3 regions of the Alteromonas sp. G4i13 genome follow, and region 3 is predicted to be linked to each of the others. Evidence: predicted binding sites of a transcription regulator. Region 3 holds the regulator's gene; each other region holds the start of a gene.
What was found. Region 3 encodes FNR, which switches genes on or off when oxygen is low (the NO sensors DNR and NnrR bind a similar motif). Its sites were predicted from a motif close to TTGATCTAGATCAA; they were not measured.

Region 1 (4,277 bases), on a different contig from region 3:
AATCCCCATATTTCACCGCTGTCACCATTCATTAGCGTATTAACAGCTTGTGCATCTTTGGCTGCTTGGTCGTCTACCTTTGCCAAGTTGAATGCATCAAGCTTAAAAGGCATGGTGACGTTACAACCTACCGCGCCTTCCTGAGCTAAAAACGCGTTGGCGGCATCTACAAAACCGTCTACTGGCGCAAGTATCTTTTCATAAGAAATCTTTTCTCCCACTTGTTCAGCAAACATTTGATGGATAGTTGGTGATAAACTCTGTGCAATAGGATTTCCGAATACAGCGAATTTTTTCATGGGAATACGAGACTTATTTAATATAAAGAAGAAAAGCGATAATCGTGCTTCGCAGAGTACACCATATGAACGTATAGGTGGAGAGGAGAAAGTACGGGAATTAGCAAATACGTTTTACGACATAATGGAAACCGATCCACTCGCCAATGAACTGCTAGCTATTCACCCCCAGCCATTAGACAGAATTCGCCACGTGTTCTTTCTCTATTTAAGTTTATGGCTTGGTGGTCCTGATGATTATCAGCAGCAGTATGGCCACCCGCGTCTGCGTGCACGCCACCTACCTTATACCGTAACACCGGAGTTAAAAGCGCAGTGGATGTATTGCATGCGAAAAGCCATGTTTAAAACGGTTGAAGATATCGCCTTAGCTCAACAGTTGATAGACGCACTTGATCAACTCGCCAATCACATGGTGAATACAAAATAAAAAAGCGCGTTGAAAGGATTAACCTTTTAACGCGCAACTCCCCTGTTACTGTCTACGCTCTTTATGGCGCATAAAGTAGTGCAATTGTGAAAGCCTAATAGTTAATAAGGCGTAGAACTAATAATTAGAATGTGTAACCCACCGATAAGGTATACACCCAAGGATCTATTTCAATATCACTTACCTTTCCAGCAGCATCACCCACTTTAAAGGTGGCTTCGGTATCTATATCAATGAATCGAACCGATGCATTGACATGCCATTTGGTATCAATTTGGTAATCCATTCCCACCTGTGCTGACAAGCCAAATGAATTATCAAGCGAAAGGTCGCTTAAGCCAGCTGTTTCATTCGCACCTGTAAACTCTTCATCAAAGATAAAGGTATAGTTGATACCTGCACCAATGTACGGCTGAAACGCAGAGCTGGCATCATTAAAATAGTAGTTTGCGGTAAGCGTAGGTGGAAGGTGCGTGACTTCTCCAAGCTGGTTACCCGTCCCTAACGGGTCAGCAACAGAAAAATTCACATCGTGCTTAAAGGGCGTTGCGGCAAGCAGCTCAATATTAATATTGTCAGTAATAAAGTACGCTACGTTTAGACCTAGCTGAGTATCGTTATCGATATTAAGGGCAACGCCAAGATCAGTTCCACCCGCGACGATGTTAGAGGTAGATTCGTCAGGAGCAACGGTAGTAAGACCGCCACGAACAATCCAGTCGCCCTGCTGGTGAGCGCTAGCTAAAGGTGAGAGTGCAGCAAGAGTAAAGCAAAGTGCAGATGCAGATAAAAAGTGTTTGCGCATGATGTGTCTCTTTTGTGTTTAATTAAGATGGCGATACTTTACGCCTGTGGTTAAGAGAAACATTGATCCAGCGCAAGTTTGATAACTCACTGAAACACAGATGATATTCCACCTTGATGTAGATCAAAAAAACGCCGCATTAACATTAATACGGCGTTTTTTAGTCATTAAAGATGAAAGCTGCTATCGGCGGTCCGCGTAAGGATTTAAGCGCAGCCTTATTTAATAATTAATCACCAATCAGTAGGTTTTAACCAGTCTGTCAGCTTGGCTTCGGCGCTACCCGGTGCAGGTGTATAACAATACTCCCAGCGCGCGAGCGGCGGCATCGACATTAGAATTGATTCAGTACGCCCGCCGGTTTGCAGTCCAAATAAAGTGCCTCGGTCGAATACAAGGTTAAACTCAACGTAGCGGCCCCGGCGGTAAAGTTGGAAATCACGCTCTCTTTCGCCGAAATCGGTTTGCTTACGACGTTCAACAATAGGAACGTAAGCATCGATGAAGCCATTACCAACAGCCTGCATATATGCAAATGACTGTTCAAAGCCCCATTCATTCAGGTCGTCGAAGAATAAACCGCCCACTCCGCGAGTTTCATTGCGATGCTTTAAGTAAAAGTAGTCGTCGCACCACTTTTTGTACTTAGGGTAAACATCATCGCCAAACGGCTTACATAATTTTTTAGCAGTATCATGCCAGTGTAAAACGTCATCTTTAAACGGATAAAATGGCGTCAAGTCGAAGCCGCCGCCAAACCACCAGATAGGTGCTTCGCCCTCTTTTTCTGCAATAAAAAAGCGAACATTAGCATGTGACGTTGGGATATACGGGTTATGTGGATGAATAACGAGTGATACACCCATTGCTTGAAAGTTTCTTCCCGCAAGCTCAGGGCGATTAGCCGTTGCTGAAGCAGGCATTTGACTGCCAAACACATGAGAAAAGTTAACGCCGCCTTGTTCAATCACCGCACCATTTTTTAGTACTCGAGAACGGCCACCGCCACCTTCTTCTCGCTGCCAGCTGTCTTCAACAAACTGGCCCTTACCATCGGCAAGTTCAAGTGTTTGGCAAATGGTGTCTTGCAGCCCTAGTAAATAGCTTTTTACTTGTTCTATTACTTCAGCGGCATTTTTACCGTCCAGTAATTCTGCTGATGTCATGCTCTTATTACCTCTGCTGTGTCACCATCGCGAATGGTACTGGGTTTAGTTGCACCGCCTACTTCCCCTTCGACATAGAAGACGGAATCAGCGAATACGGCTTTTGCTTCTTCAGTGGTGATGGCTGGCGGTTGGCCGGTCAGGTTAGCGCTTGTAGAAACTAACGGTTTACCTAACTTGTTGCACAATTCCACTACTACAGGGTGATTAGTTACGCGCACCGCTATTTTACTATGCTTGCCGGTTAACCAAACTGGCGCAGATGACGACTTAGGTAATAGCCAAGTATTAGGGCCTGGCCAGCTCGAAAAAATATCGGTGCGTCTGTCAGGGCGAATGGCGTTATCGTTAACATAAGGCAGTAGCTGACTGTAGTTTGCAGCAATCAAGATCACGCCCTTTTCTACCGGTCGCTGTTTTATCTCTAACAGCGCATTTACAGCGGCTTCATTGTCGGGGTCACATCCGATGCCCATTACCGCTTCGGTTGGATAAACGATTAAACTGCCAGCTTGGAATGCGGCAACAACAGGGTCTACTTCAGGTGAGTTAGCCTCAACGGGGGTAAACGTGTTTACGTTCCCATTTTGGATATCAGACATGGTTTTAATCTCTACGTATAGTTCTTCGTATAGTTGTTCGTATAATTACTTTTTATAGCCGCAAGCCGGCTGAGGACACTGTAACTGCCCCTTTTTGTCTATCAATACTCCCCAACCGCAGTCTGGGCAGCTTTCATTAACCGGCGTGAAATTTAGCACATATCGACATTGTGGATAATGGTTGCACGCAAAAAACTGTTTGCCGTATTTGTTAGTACGCGAGATTAGATGCCCTTTCTTACACTTTGGACAATCCACCAAAGTATCTTCTTTTTCTTTAATGGGCTCTATGTGATGGCATGAAGGAAAATTGGTACAGCCGATAAACATGCCAAACCGCCCTTTCTTTATGGCTAAGTCGGATGCGCATTCAGGGCAGGCTACACCGTCTAAGGTTTTCAGTATGGTGGTTTGTTTATCGTGAAGTGGCTTACTAAAGCTACATTCCGGATAGCCCGTACACCCGATAAAAGGGCCGGATTTACTGTTCTTTATATGAAGAGGTTTACCGCACTCGGGGCAATCTCCGAAATTATCATCGAGAGCATGCTCGTGCGCTGAAAAGAGTGAATGGTCTATTTTAGACATGTATTGGACGTTAAGGCCTTAAACGCGCTGTAATTTCACAGCGCATTTTTAAGTAAAGATTCAAATACCAGTGACTACAACTGCATTAATGCAGAACACCATCTGGCTCTTCGAACAAAAGATCTTCCATTTGTGCGTAGGCTTTCTCTTTGCCAGGTACGTTGAATAGTACCATTAGCACAACCCACTTCAGGTCTTCCAAGCAAAATTCATTGGAATCAATCTCCATAACGCGATCTATAACCATTTCGCGTGTGGAGGCATCCAACACATTAACCTGTTCTAAGAACATAAGAAAACCGCGACATTCCACATCTAAACGCATTTGTTCTTCATGCGTGTAAATACGGCTTAAGCTAGTGCTAATACCTTTGCAAAAGTACGGTT
Region 2 (4,277 bases), on a different contig from region 3:
ACCACAATATCATCGACGCGGTTGATGAACTCCGGTCTGAAGTGTTGCCCTACAACACTCATTACCGACGCTTTCATATCGTCATACTGACTTTCGTTGTGCTTATCTTGAATGATATCTGAACCTAAGTTGGACGTCATGATCACAACGGTATTTTTAAAATCTACAGTGCGTCCTTGTCCGTCAGTCAACCGGCCGTCATCCAATACTTGAAGCAGAATATTGAATACATCTGGATGTGCCTTTTCAACCTCGTCCAACAAAATGACCGAGTATGGCTTGCGACGCACCGCTTCGGTTAAGTAGCCACCTTCCTCGTAGCCAACATAGCCAGGAGGTGCACCCACTAAGCGTGCTACCGAGTGTTTTTCCATAAACTCTGACATATCGATACGCACCATGGCATCTTCAGTATCGAACATAAAGCCTGCCAAGGCTTTGCAGAGCTCAGTTTTGCCCACGCCAGTTGGCCCTAAAAATAAGAATGAGCCAATAGGTCGGTTTGGATCCGCAAGCCCAGCACGTGAACGGCGAATTGCGTTTGAAACAGCTTCAACCGCTTCTTCTTGTCCAACAACCCGTTTGTGAAGTACGTCTTCCATACGCAACAACTTCTCACGCTCGCCCTCAAGCATTCGCGCTACAGGTATACCCGTCCATCGCGAAAGCACATCTGCAATTTCAACGTCCGTCACTTTATTTTTAAGTAACGTCGTCTCGCGAGTTTCGTTTTCAGCCGCTTGCTCTAACTTTGCTTCAAGCTCTGGAATACGGCCGTACTGAAGTTCCGACATACGATTCAAATCAGATGCACGTCGCGCTATCTCCAAGTCAAGTTTAGCCTGCTCAAGCTCCCCTTTAATGGTTTGAGTGCCCTGCATGGCGTCTTTCTCATCCAGCCACACTTTCTCAAGCTCTGCGTACTTGGTTTCCGCTTGCTCACGCTCTAGCTCAATCATCTCAAGTCGCTTATGACTCGCATCATCTGTTTCTTTGGCCAGAGCTTGCTCTTCCAATTTTAGCTGGATGATACGACGCTCCAGACGATCCATCTCTTCGGGCTTGGAGTCTATTTGCAATCGAATGCTAGACGCAGCCTCGTCTATAAGATCAATGGCTTTGTCTGGTAATTGGCGGTCGCTAATATAACGATGCGACAAACTTGCCGCTGCAACGATAGCGGGATCAGTAATATCTACCGAGTGATGGAGCTCATAGCGCTCTTTTAAGCCACGCAGAATAGCAATAGTGTCTTCAACGCTAGGTTCTTCAACTAATACCTTTTGGAAACGACGTTCAAGTGCTGCGTCTTTTTCAATGTACTGACGATATTCATCCAGTGTTGTAGCACCAACGCAGTGAAGTTCACCACGGGCTAACGCAGGTTTAAGCATATTACCTGCATCCATCGCTCCATCGCCCTTCCCTGCACCTACCATGGTGTGCAGTTCGTCAACGAATAAGATCACGCGGCCTTCTTCTTTAGCCAGCTCATTAAGCACTGCTTTAAGGCGTTCTTCAAACTCACCGCGATATTTAGCTCCCGCCACTAACGCGCCCATATCAAGGGCAAGAACACGCTTGTTCTTTAAGCCCTCAGGCACTTCGCCATTAATGATGCGCTGAGCCAACCCTTCAACAATAGCCGTTTTACCCACACCCGGCTCACCAATGAGTACTGGGTTGTTTTTGGTTCGACGCTGTAGTACTTGAACAGTTCGGCGAATCTCATCGTCTCGACCAATGACCGGGTCGAGCTTGCCTTGTTCTGCTCGCTCGGTTAAATCTGTCGTGTATTTTTCAAGCGCCTGACGTACATCTTCAGCATTAGGATCCGTGACCTTCTGGCCACCACGCATGTCGTCTATTGCGCTTTCAATAGCTTCTTTAGTGATATTCAGGCTTTTGAGGATTTCCCCCAAGCGCCCTTTATCTTGTAGCGCCGCTAGAACAAAGATTTCTGAAGTGATGTATTCGTCTTTTCGCTGCTGCGCTATCTTGTCACAAAGATTTAGCAAAATGCCGCTGTCTTTACTTAATTGAACATCTCCCCCAATGCCTTCAATACGAGGTAGGCGCTCAATAGCTTGGCTCAGTGCTGAGCGTAGCGCATTTACATTGATGTTTGCTTGGTCAAGCAAAGGGCGTACTGACCCGCCTTGCTGATTTAGCATGGCAGTCATTAAATGGACAGGTTCAATGTATTGATGATCTCGCCCCAATGCGAGTGATTGAGCATCGGATATTGCGAGCTGAAATTTACTGGTAAATCTATCTAGTCTCATAATTTCAACCTAATTAATGAACAACTATACCTGCGGTAACACGCCGCAATTACGAACATTTTAACTCTCGCTGAGTGGGTAATGATCTATGCGGAATGGTATTCTTTATGTTCTAGTTATGTAGGCTGCTCAATTGCGATTCAAGTATGAGATTAAAAAGTTAGCCCAAAAGATAACAAATAATGTATGAAGTTTGATCTAGCGCAACTGTGTGATCAGACTAAAACTGCCGCCTTTTTTCGAAACAATTTAAAGCAGGCCTATTACGCTAACTATACGCCCAGTCGTGCGCTTGTTTTGATGCGTAGCTCTTCGATGGGAGTAAAAACGCTGTTCGTCAGTGTAAGTACACAAGTTACTTTGTGTAATACTCTCAACGCCAGCTTGCTGCAATTGCACCTGTGCCACTAGAGGTAGATCTAATAAGTACTTCCCTCTATTAGAGCTATTGGCAATGGCACCGTCTATATGGCGAAACTTACTCGCCAACTGTACATCAACTTCGTAGCAGGGCCCGCTGATTGCAGGACCAACCCAAGCGATGAGTTTTTTTGCTTCGCTGCCAAAGTGTGAAACAGCACTTCCGATAATGTTAGTATCGAGACCTTTCCAACCAGCATGTACTGCCGCCACTTCTTGACCGCTTTCATCACACAATAAAATGGGCACGCAGTCTGCGGTCATCACCGCACAAAAATGCGATGTTGAAGAAGAATACGACGCATCAGCGGTGGTATCTGCGCTCGGCAATGACACCACGCGGTTGCTGTGCACTTGCTCCAACCATGTGATCTTTTCACTATGTGGAATCAGGCTTCTATTGGCTTTTACTAGTAGGAGGTCGTCCCCCACGTGGGCGCCAACGTTTAAACCTGCAAAATCACCTATGCTTGTACCTCCCATTCTTGTCGTTGTGTATGCAACAACATTTGCGGGACATGACCACGCTGGAGTAATCAAATCCAGCGTGGATGATATAGGTGAATTTGCAGATGACAATGTCATAAGTTCGCCTTACTCATTAAAGCATATCTTGTGGATTGTCCGCGGTGTCCTTTTTCACGGCTTTAAGCAAGTCCTGCATATCTTGAGGTAGGGGAGCTTTCCACGTCATCCACTCTTCCGTTTCAGGGTGAAACAGCGAGAGCTGTGCGGCGTGCAACGCCTGACGTTGGAATCCGCGAAGCGCAGCGATAAATTCTTCTGACGCCCCTTTAGGAAGACGAGGACGCCCGCCATAAACTTGGTCGCCAAGCAAAGGATGCTTAATGTGGGCCATGTGTACGCGGATTTGGTGCGTACGGCCAGTTTCAAGCTTCAAACGCAGGTGCGTGTATGCGCGAAATTTTTCGATAACACGAAAATGAGTGACCGCTGGCTTGCCCATTTCACGTACTGCCATATGCGTACGTTTTGTTGCGTGTCTACCAATAGGCGCATCTACAATACCACCAGCGACCATCGTACCTAAGGCAACGGCTTCATATTCACGACTCATTTCTCGACGTTGAAGTTGGTCAACAAGATGCGTTTGAGCAGGAATTGTTTTTGCTACTACCATTAACCCCGTCGTGTCTTTGTCAAGGCGATGGACAATGCCCGCACGTGGAACTTTGTCTATCTCTGGACAATGATTTAACAAGGCATTTAGCACGGTACCGCTTGGGTTTCCTGCACCTGGATGCACAACTAAATCTGCAGGTTTGTTTATGACTAGGATGTGTTCATCTTCATAAACAATGTTTAACGCGATGTCTTGCGCTTCGCTCGTTACTTGTACATCCATTTCGGCCTGTACAGTAACAAGTTCATCCATTTGCATTTTGTGGCGAGGCACGGTGATTACTTCACCGTTTACAGCAACATTCCCATCTTGGATCCAAGTTTTTAACTTAGAACGAGAATATTCAGGGAACAAATCAGCCAAAACCTGATCTAACCGTAAACCAAAATGCGCAGCTTCCGTTGAAGCTTCTAATTGTATTGTGTTCG
Region 3 (4,277 bases):
ATGGGTGACGGTATTAACGACGCTCCAGTTCTTGCCAGCGCTGATGTGGCAATTGCAGTGGGTAATGCCACAGACGTGGCTAAAACTGCCGCCGACGTGATACTGCTTGGCGATCAGCTGCTTTCTGTACCAGAACTTATTCGAACTGCGCACCAAGTGAAGCAAAAAATAAGGCAAAATATTGGCTGGTCGGTAGGTTACAACGTTTTGATCTTACCTTTCGCCGTATCAGGCCTACTTTCACCGTGGATGGCTGTTGTTGGTATGTCGTTAAGCAGTATCATTGTGGTCACAAACTCAACGCGACTTTTGAGCAAATAGCATGAGTATTATTTACGTATTAATTCCAATCGCCATCATCATTGTTGCCGTCGCTATCGTGATATTCTTTTGGGCGGTGAAAACCAATCAATTTGAAGATTTGGATCGCCAAGGGTATAGCATACTGTTTGACGATGATCTTCCGCCAGAAGAAAAAAAGCTAGCTGAGCAACGCAAGCAACTTCAAGACAGTAAAGTAGACAAAAGCCAAGCGCCACATGGAAGGGATTAACTACTTCTCTGCCTTTCTTATCGGCTTAGCCGGTGGAGTTCACTGTGTGGGAATGTGCGGTGGAATTGTCGCTGCGCTAAGGATGGTATCGCCTAAAGGCGCTTCAGCACTACCCTATACCCTTGCCTATAACATGGGACGTATAGTGAGCTACACCATCGCCGGAGCAATAACCGGGGCACTTGGAAAAATTGCAGCAGATTATATACCTCTTGCCAACTATGCCCTTTCCCTACTTAGCGGAATCATGTTGCTTCTACTGGCGTGTTATTTGGGTAAGTGGTGGACTGGCTTAACAGTGCTGGAAAATGCGGGTAAAGGCCTATTTTCCAAAGTCCAGCCGCTTTCAAAACGCTTTTTGCCATTTAAGACCCCTTTAAGTGCGTTGCCTTATGGTTTTATTTGGGGTTGGCTTCCTTGCGGTTTGGTGTATTCCACACTTACCTGGTCTCTCGCGGCGGGTAACGCGCTAGAAGGCGCTGCTATTATGTTCTTCTTCGGTTTGGGTACATTACCCACCTTGCTCGCCGCAAGCGCTGGTAGCCAATATATTGTTCAAAGTTTTCAACATAACCATTTTAGACAAATTATTGCAGTAATAATGGCAATATATGCAGCTTATCTTATTCATGGCGCAATCGTTTAAAAATGGGTGTATTATTGTCGGGTATTCTTTTAGAGAGCGTGCATTATGAGCAAAGGAAGCCAATTTTCTATTCACTGTCAAAACTGTAGTTTCAGTCACCTGTGTTTACCGGTGGCGTTAAACAAAACAGAAATCGAGTCTCTTGACGATATTATTGAACGCAAGAAGCCGCTTCATAAAGGTGACACGCTGATTCAAACTGGTGATAAATTCCGTTCTCTATTTGCAGTGAGAACCGGTTCATTCAAATCATTTGTGACTAATACCGAAGGTGAAGAACAGATTACCGGCTTCCACTTTCCTGGTGATATTATCGGTTTCGATGCACTAAGAGAGAATAAACACCAAAGCTATACTTCTGCGTTAGAAACTGCCATGGTGTGTGAGCTTCCCTACGAGACCCTCGACGAAATGTCAGTGCAATTTCCAAAGCTACGCCACCAGATCATGAGCTTCATGAGCGCTGAAATAAAACAAGATCACGACATGATCATGCTTTTAAACAAGCGAACTGCAGAAGAGCGCTTACTGTATTTCATCTCACACCTGTCGCAACGCTTTGAAGAGCGTGGCTTTTCCCATAGAGAATTCCACTTAACCATGACGCGCAACGAAATTGGAAACTATTTAGGATTAACGATTGAAACGATTAGCCGTCTGTTAAGCCGTTTTCAAAAAGACAACATCATAAAGGTAGACGGCAAGCTTATTACTATTTTGGATTTCGATAGGCTAAACACCAAACTAGCGGCGCTTAACGGCCCTAGCGTTGTCTGCGGTTAGTCCTTTTTAAGTGTTAAATAAGGCGCGCACTAAGCGCGCTTTTTTGTAACCTGTGTTAGCCACCTATCTACCCTTTCAGCGCCACGCCGGTTGCTCCATATTCAATTAGGTACGTTCACTCATGGTCGCCTCGTAAAATTCTTGATCTAAAACAACTTACGTTTTTCCCAATGTCGTTTATAGTTAGTATTAGAAAGCTTCGATTTCGACAGCCGCTACTAAGTTTCGTAGTTAGGGGGACGTTATGATTGAGTGTAAACGAATTCTGGCCGTGGTAGATGCCGAGCGCGATAACCAACCTGCACTGAGCCGTGCTTATGAACTCGCTTCAAAAACAGGCGCTTCAGTTACCGCAATGATGGTGGTATACGACTTATCTTATGATATGACGACCATGCTTAGCCCGGATGAGCGCGAGTCAATGCGCGATGCAGTTACAAAGGAGCATGCAAAATGGCTTGCCACCCACTTAAGAGAACAAGGATTCACTGAAACTGATATCGTTGTAGAATGGAATAATCGTGCGTATGAGTCGATTATTTACTACACCCTAAACAATCAGATAGATTTAGTGGTAAAGGCAACCAAAAAGCACGACGATCTTGCTTCTGTTATTTTCACCCCCACCGACTGGCATTTAATGCGTAAATGCCCTCGGCCAGTATTGCTCGTTAAAGAGCACGACTGGCCAGAAGGAGGAGAGATTATTGCTGCTGTAAACGTAGGCAGTGAAGACGATGAGCACGCCGCACTTAACGATAAGCTCACCCTCATTGCTAACGACTACGCCTCTTTATTGAAAGGGAGCGTAAATTTGGTCAACAGTTACCCTTCTACACCACTTAATATCGCCATAGAAGTGCCTGAGTTCGACCCCGATACCTATCACGACGCGGTAAAAAATCATCATTTAAAAGAAATGCGTAGTCACGCGTTAAAGTACGGTATTCCTGAGAACAAATGCGTAGTAAGAGAAGGCCTTCCGGAAAAGGTCATCCCGCTAGTGGCAAAAACACTGGATGCAGAGCTGGTTGTTATTGGTACCGTTGGCCGTGTGGGCATTTCAGCGGCCCTAATTGGTAACACTGCAGAACACGTGATCGACGAACTCAATTGCGATGTGCTTGCTATTAAGCCAGATGGATTTGTGTCGCCGTTGTCGGTGTAATCTTTTCATCAGTACCGCATAGCCCGTGTTTTCCGTTACTTAGCGGCCAACACGGTATGTCACCAACAAATTTAACTTCACAAGCATGGTCTCGAAAAGCCGCTTTAATGTATAATGGTGGCTTTATCACAAACCAAGCTAGTTAATTATGAGTTTAGGCACAAACAGTGCTGACGCGTCGCCATTAAATGCTGCGCAAAGTAAGCAAAAGTACAACTTCAACAAACTTCAGAAACGACTTCGCCGCAATGTGGGTAAAGCCATTGGCGATTTCGGTATGATTGAAAACAACGACAAAGTAATGGTGTGTTTATCTGGCGGTAAAGACAGCTACACCATGCTAGATATTTTATTGTTTTTAAAGAAGATTGCGCCTATTCATTTTGATATCGTTGCGGTTAATCTTGACCAAAAGCAGCCTGGTTTCCCCGAACATATCTTGCCTGAATATCTAGAAAGCATTGGCGTTGACTACAAAATTGTAGAAGAAGACACCTACTCTATTGTTAAAGACAAAATTCCAGAGGGAAAGACAACATGCTCTCTCTGTTCTCGCTTGCGCCGTGGTATTTTGTACCGCACGGCAAAAGAGTTAGGTGCGACTAAAATTGCATTAGGTCATCACCGCGACGACATGCTAGAAACGTTTTTCCTCAATATGTTTCATGGTGGCAAGCTTAAGTCTATGCCGCCAAAGCTAGTCAGCGATAACGGTGAACACATCGTTATTCGTCCATTGGCGTACTGCACAGAAAAAGACATCGAGAAATATTCTCAGGCCGCTGAATTTCCGATTATTCCTTGTAACCTTTGTGGCTCACAAGAAAACCTACAGCGCCAAAACATAAAGGCTATGCTACAAGACTGGAACCGTCGCTTCCCAGGTCGTATAGAGTCGATGTTCCGTGCGCTTCAAAACGTAGCGCCTTCACACTTAATCGACAGCAACCTTTATGATTTTAAAGCTATAGCTACACAAGAAGGCCCGGTAGAAGACGGTGATATCGGGTTCGATGAACCTTCTTTCACTACAGAAAATAGTACGGACTTCAGTGATGAAGATAATACTATTGAAGTAATAAACATTATGGAACCTAAGTAAATGAAAATTGGACTTGCGCTAGGTG

Region 1: ACFI6J_RS20675 (OmpW family outer membrane protein) is a predicted target of FNR. The motif match lies at 1,648-1,661, and genes of this name have one in related genera.
Region 2: clpB (ATP-dependent chaperone ClpB) is a predicted target of FNR. The motif match lies at 2,479-2,492, and genes of this name have one in related genera.

What each region holds. Positions count from the first base shown of each region.
Region 1 covers NZ_JBHNYX010000073.1:6,928-11,204, reverse strand. The annotation lists gene aroE (shikimate dehydrogenase) at 1-299, opposite strand, end outside; gene ACFI6J_RS20680 (group II truncated hemoglobin) at 298-729, shown strand; gene ACFI6J_RS20675 (OmpW family outer membrane protein) at 854-1,534, opposite strand; gene hemF (oxygen-dependent coproporphyrinogen oxidase) at 1,768-2,700, opposite strand; gene tsaC (L-threonylcarbamoyladenylate synthase type 1 TsaC) at 2,697-3,302, opposite strand; gene ACFI6J_RS20660 (DNA topoisomerase family protein) at 3,348-3,890, opposite strand; gene ACFI6J_RS20655 (DUF494 family protein) at 3,976-4,277, opposite strand, start outside.
Region 2 covers NZ_JBHNYX010000065.1:13,180-17,456, forward strand. The annotation lists gene clpB (ATP-dependent chaperone ClpB) at 1-2,285, opposite strand, end outside; gene pgeF (peptidoglycan editing factor PgeF) at 2,535-3,290, opposite strand; gene rluD (23S rRNA pseudouridine(1911/1915/1917) synthase RluD) at 3,307-4,277, opposite strand, start outside.
Region 3 covers NZ_JBHNYX010000003.1:15,696-19,972, reverse strand. The annotation lists gene ACFI6J_RS01905 (heavy metal translocating P-type ATPase) at 1-321, shown strand, start outside; gene ccoS (cbb3-type cytochrome oxidase assembly protein CcoS) at 323-553, shown strand; gene ACFI6J_RS01895 (sulfite exporter TauE/SafE family protein) at 540-1,199, shown strand; gene fnr (fumarate/nitrate reduction transcriptional regulator Fnr) at 1,245-1,982, shown strand; gene uspE (universal stress protein UspE) at 2,227-3,150, shown strand; gene ttcA (tRNA 2-thiocytidine(32) synthetase TtcA) at 3,299-4,252, shown strand; gene ACFI6J_RS01875 (patatin-like phospholipase family protein) at 4,253-4,277, shown strand, end outside.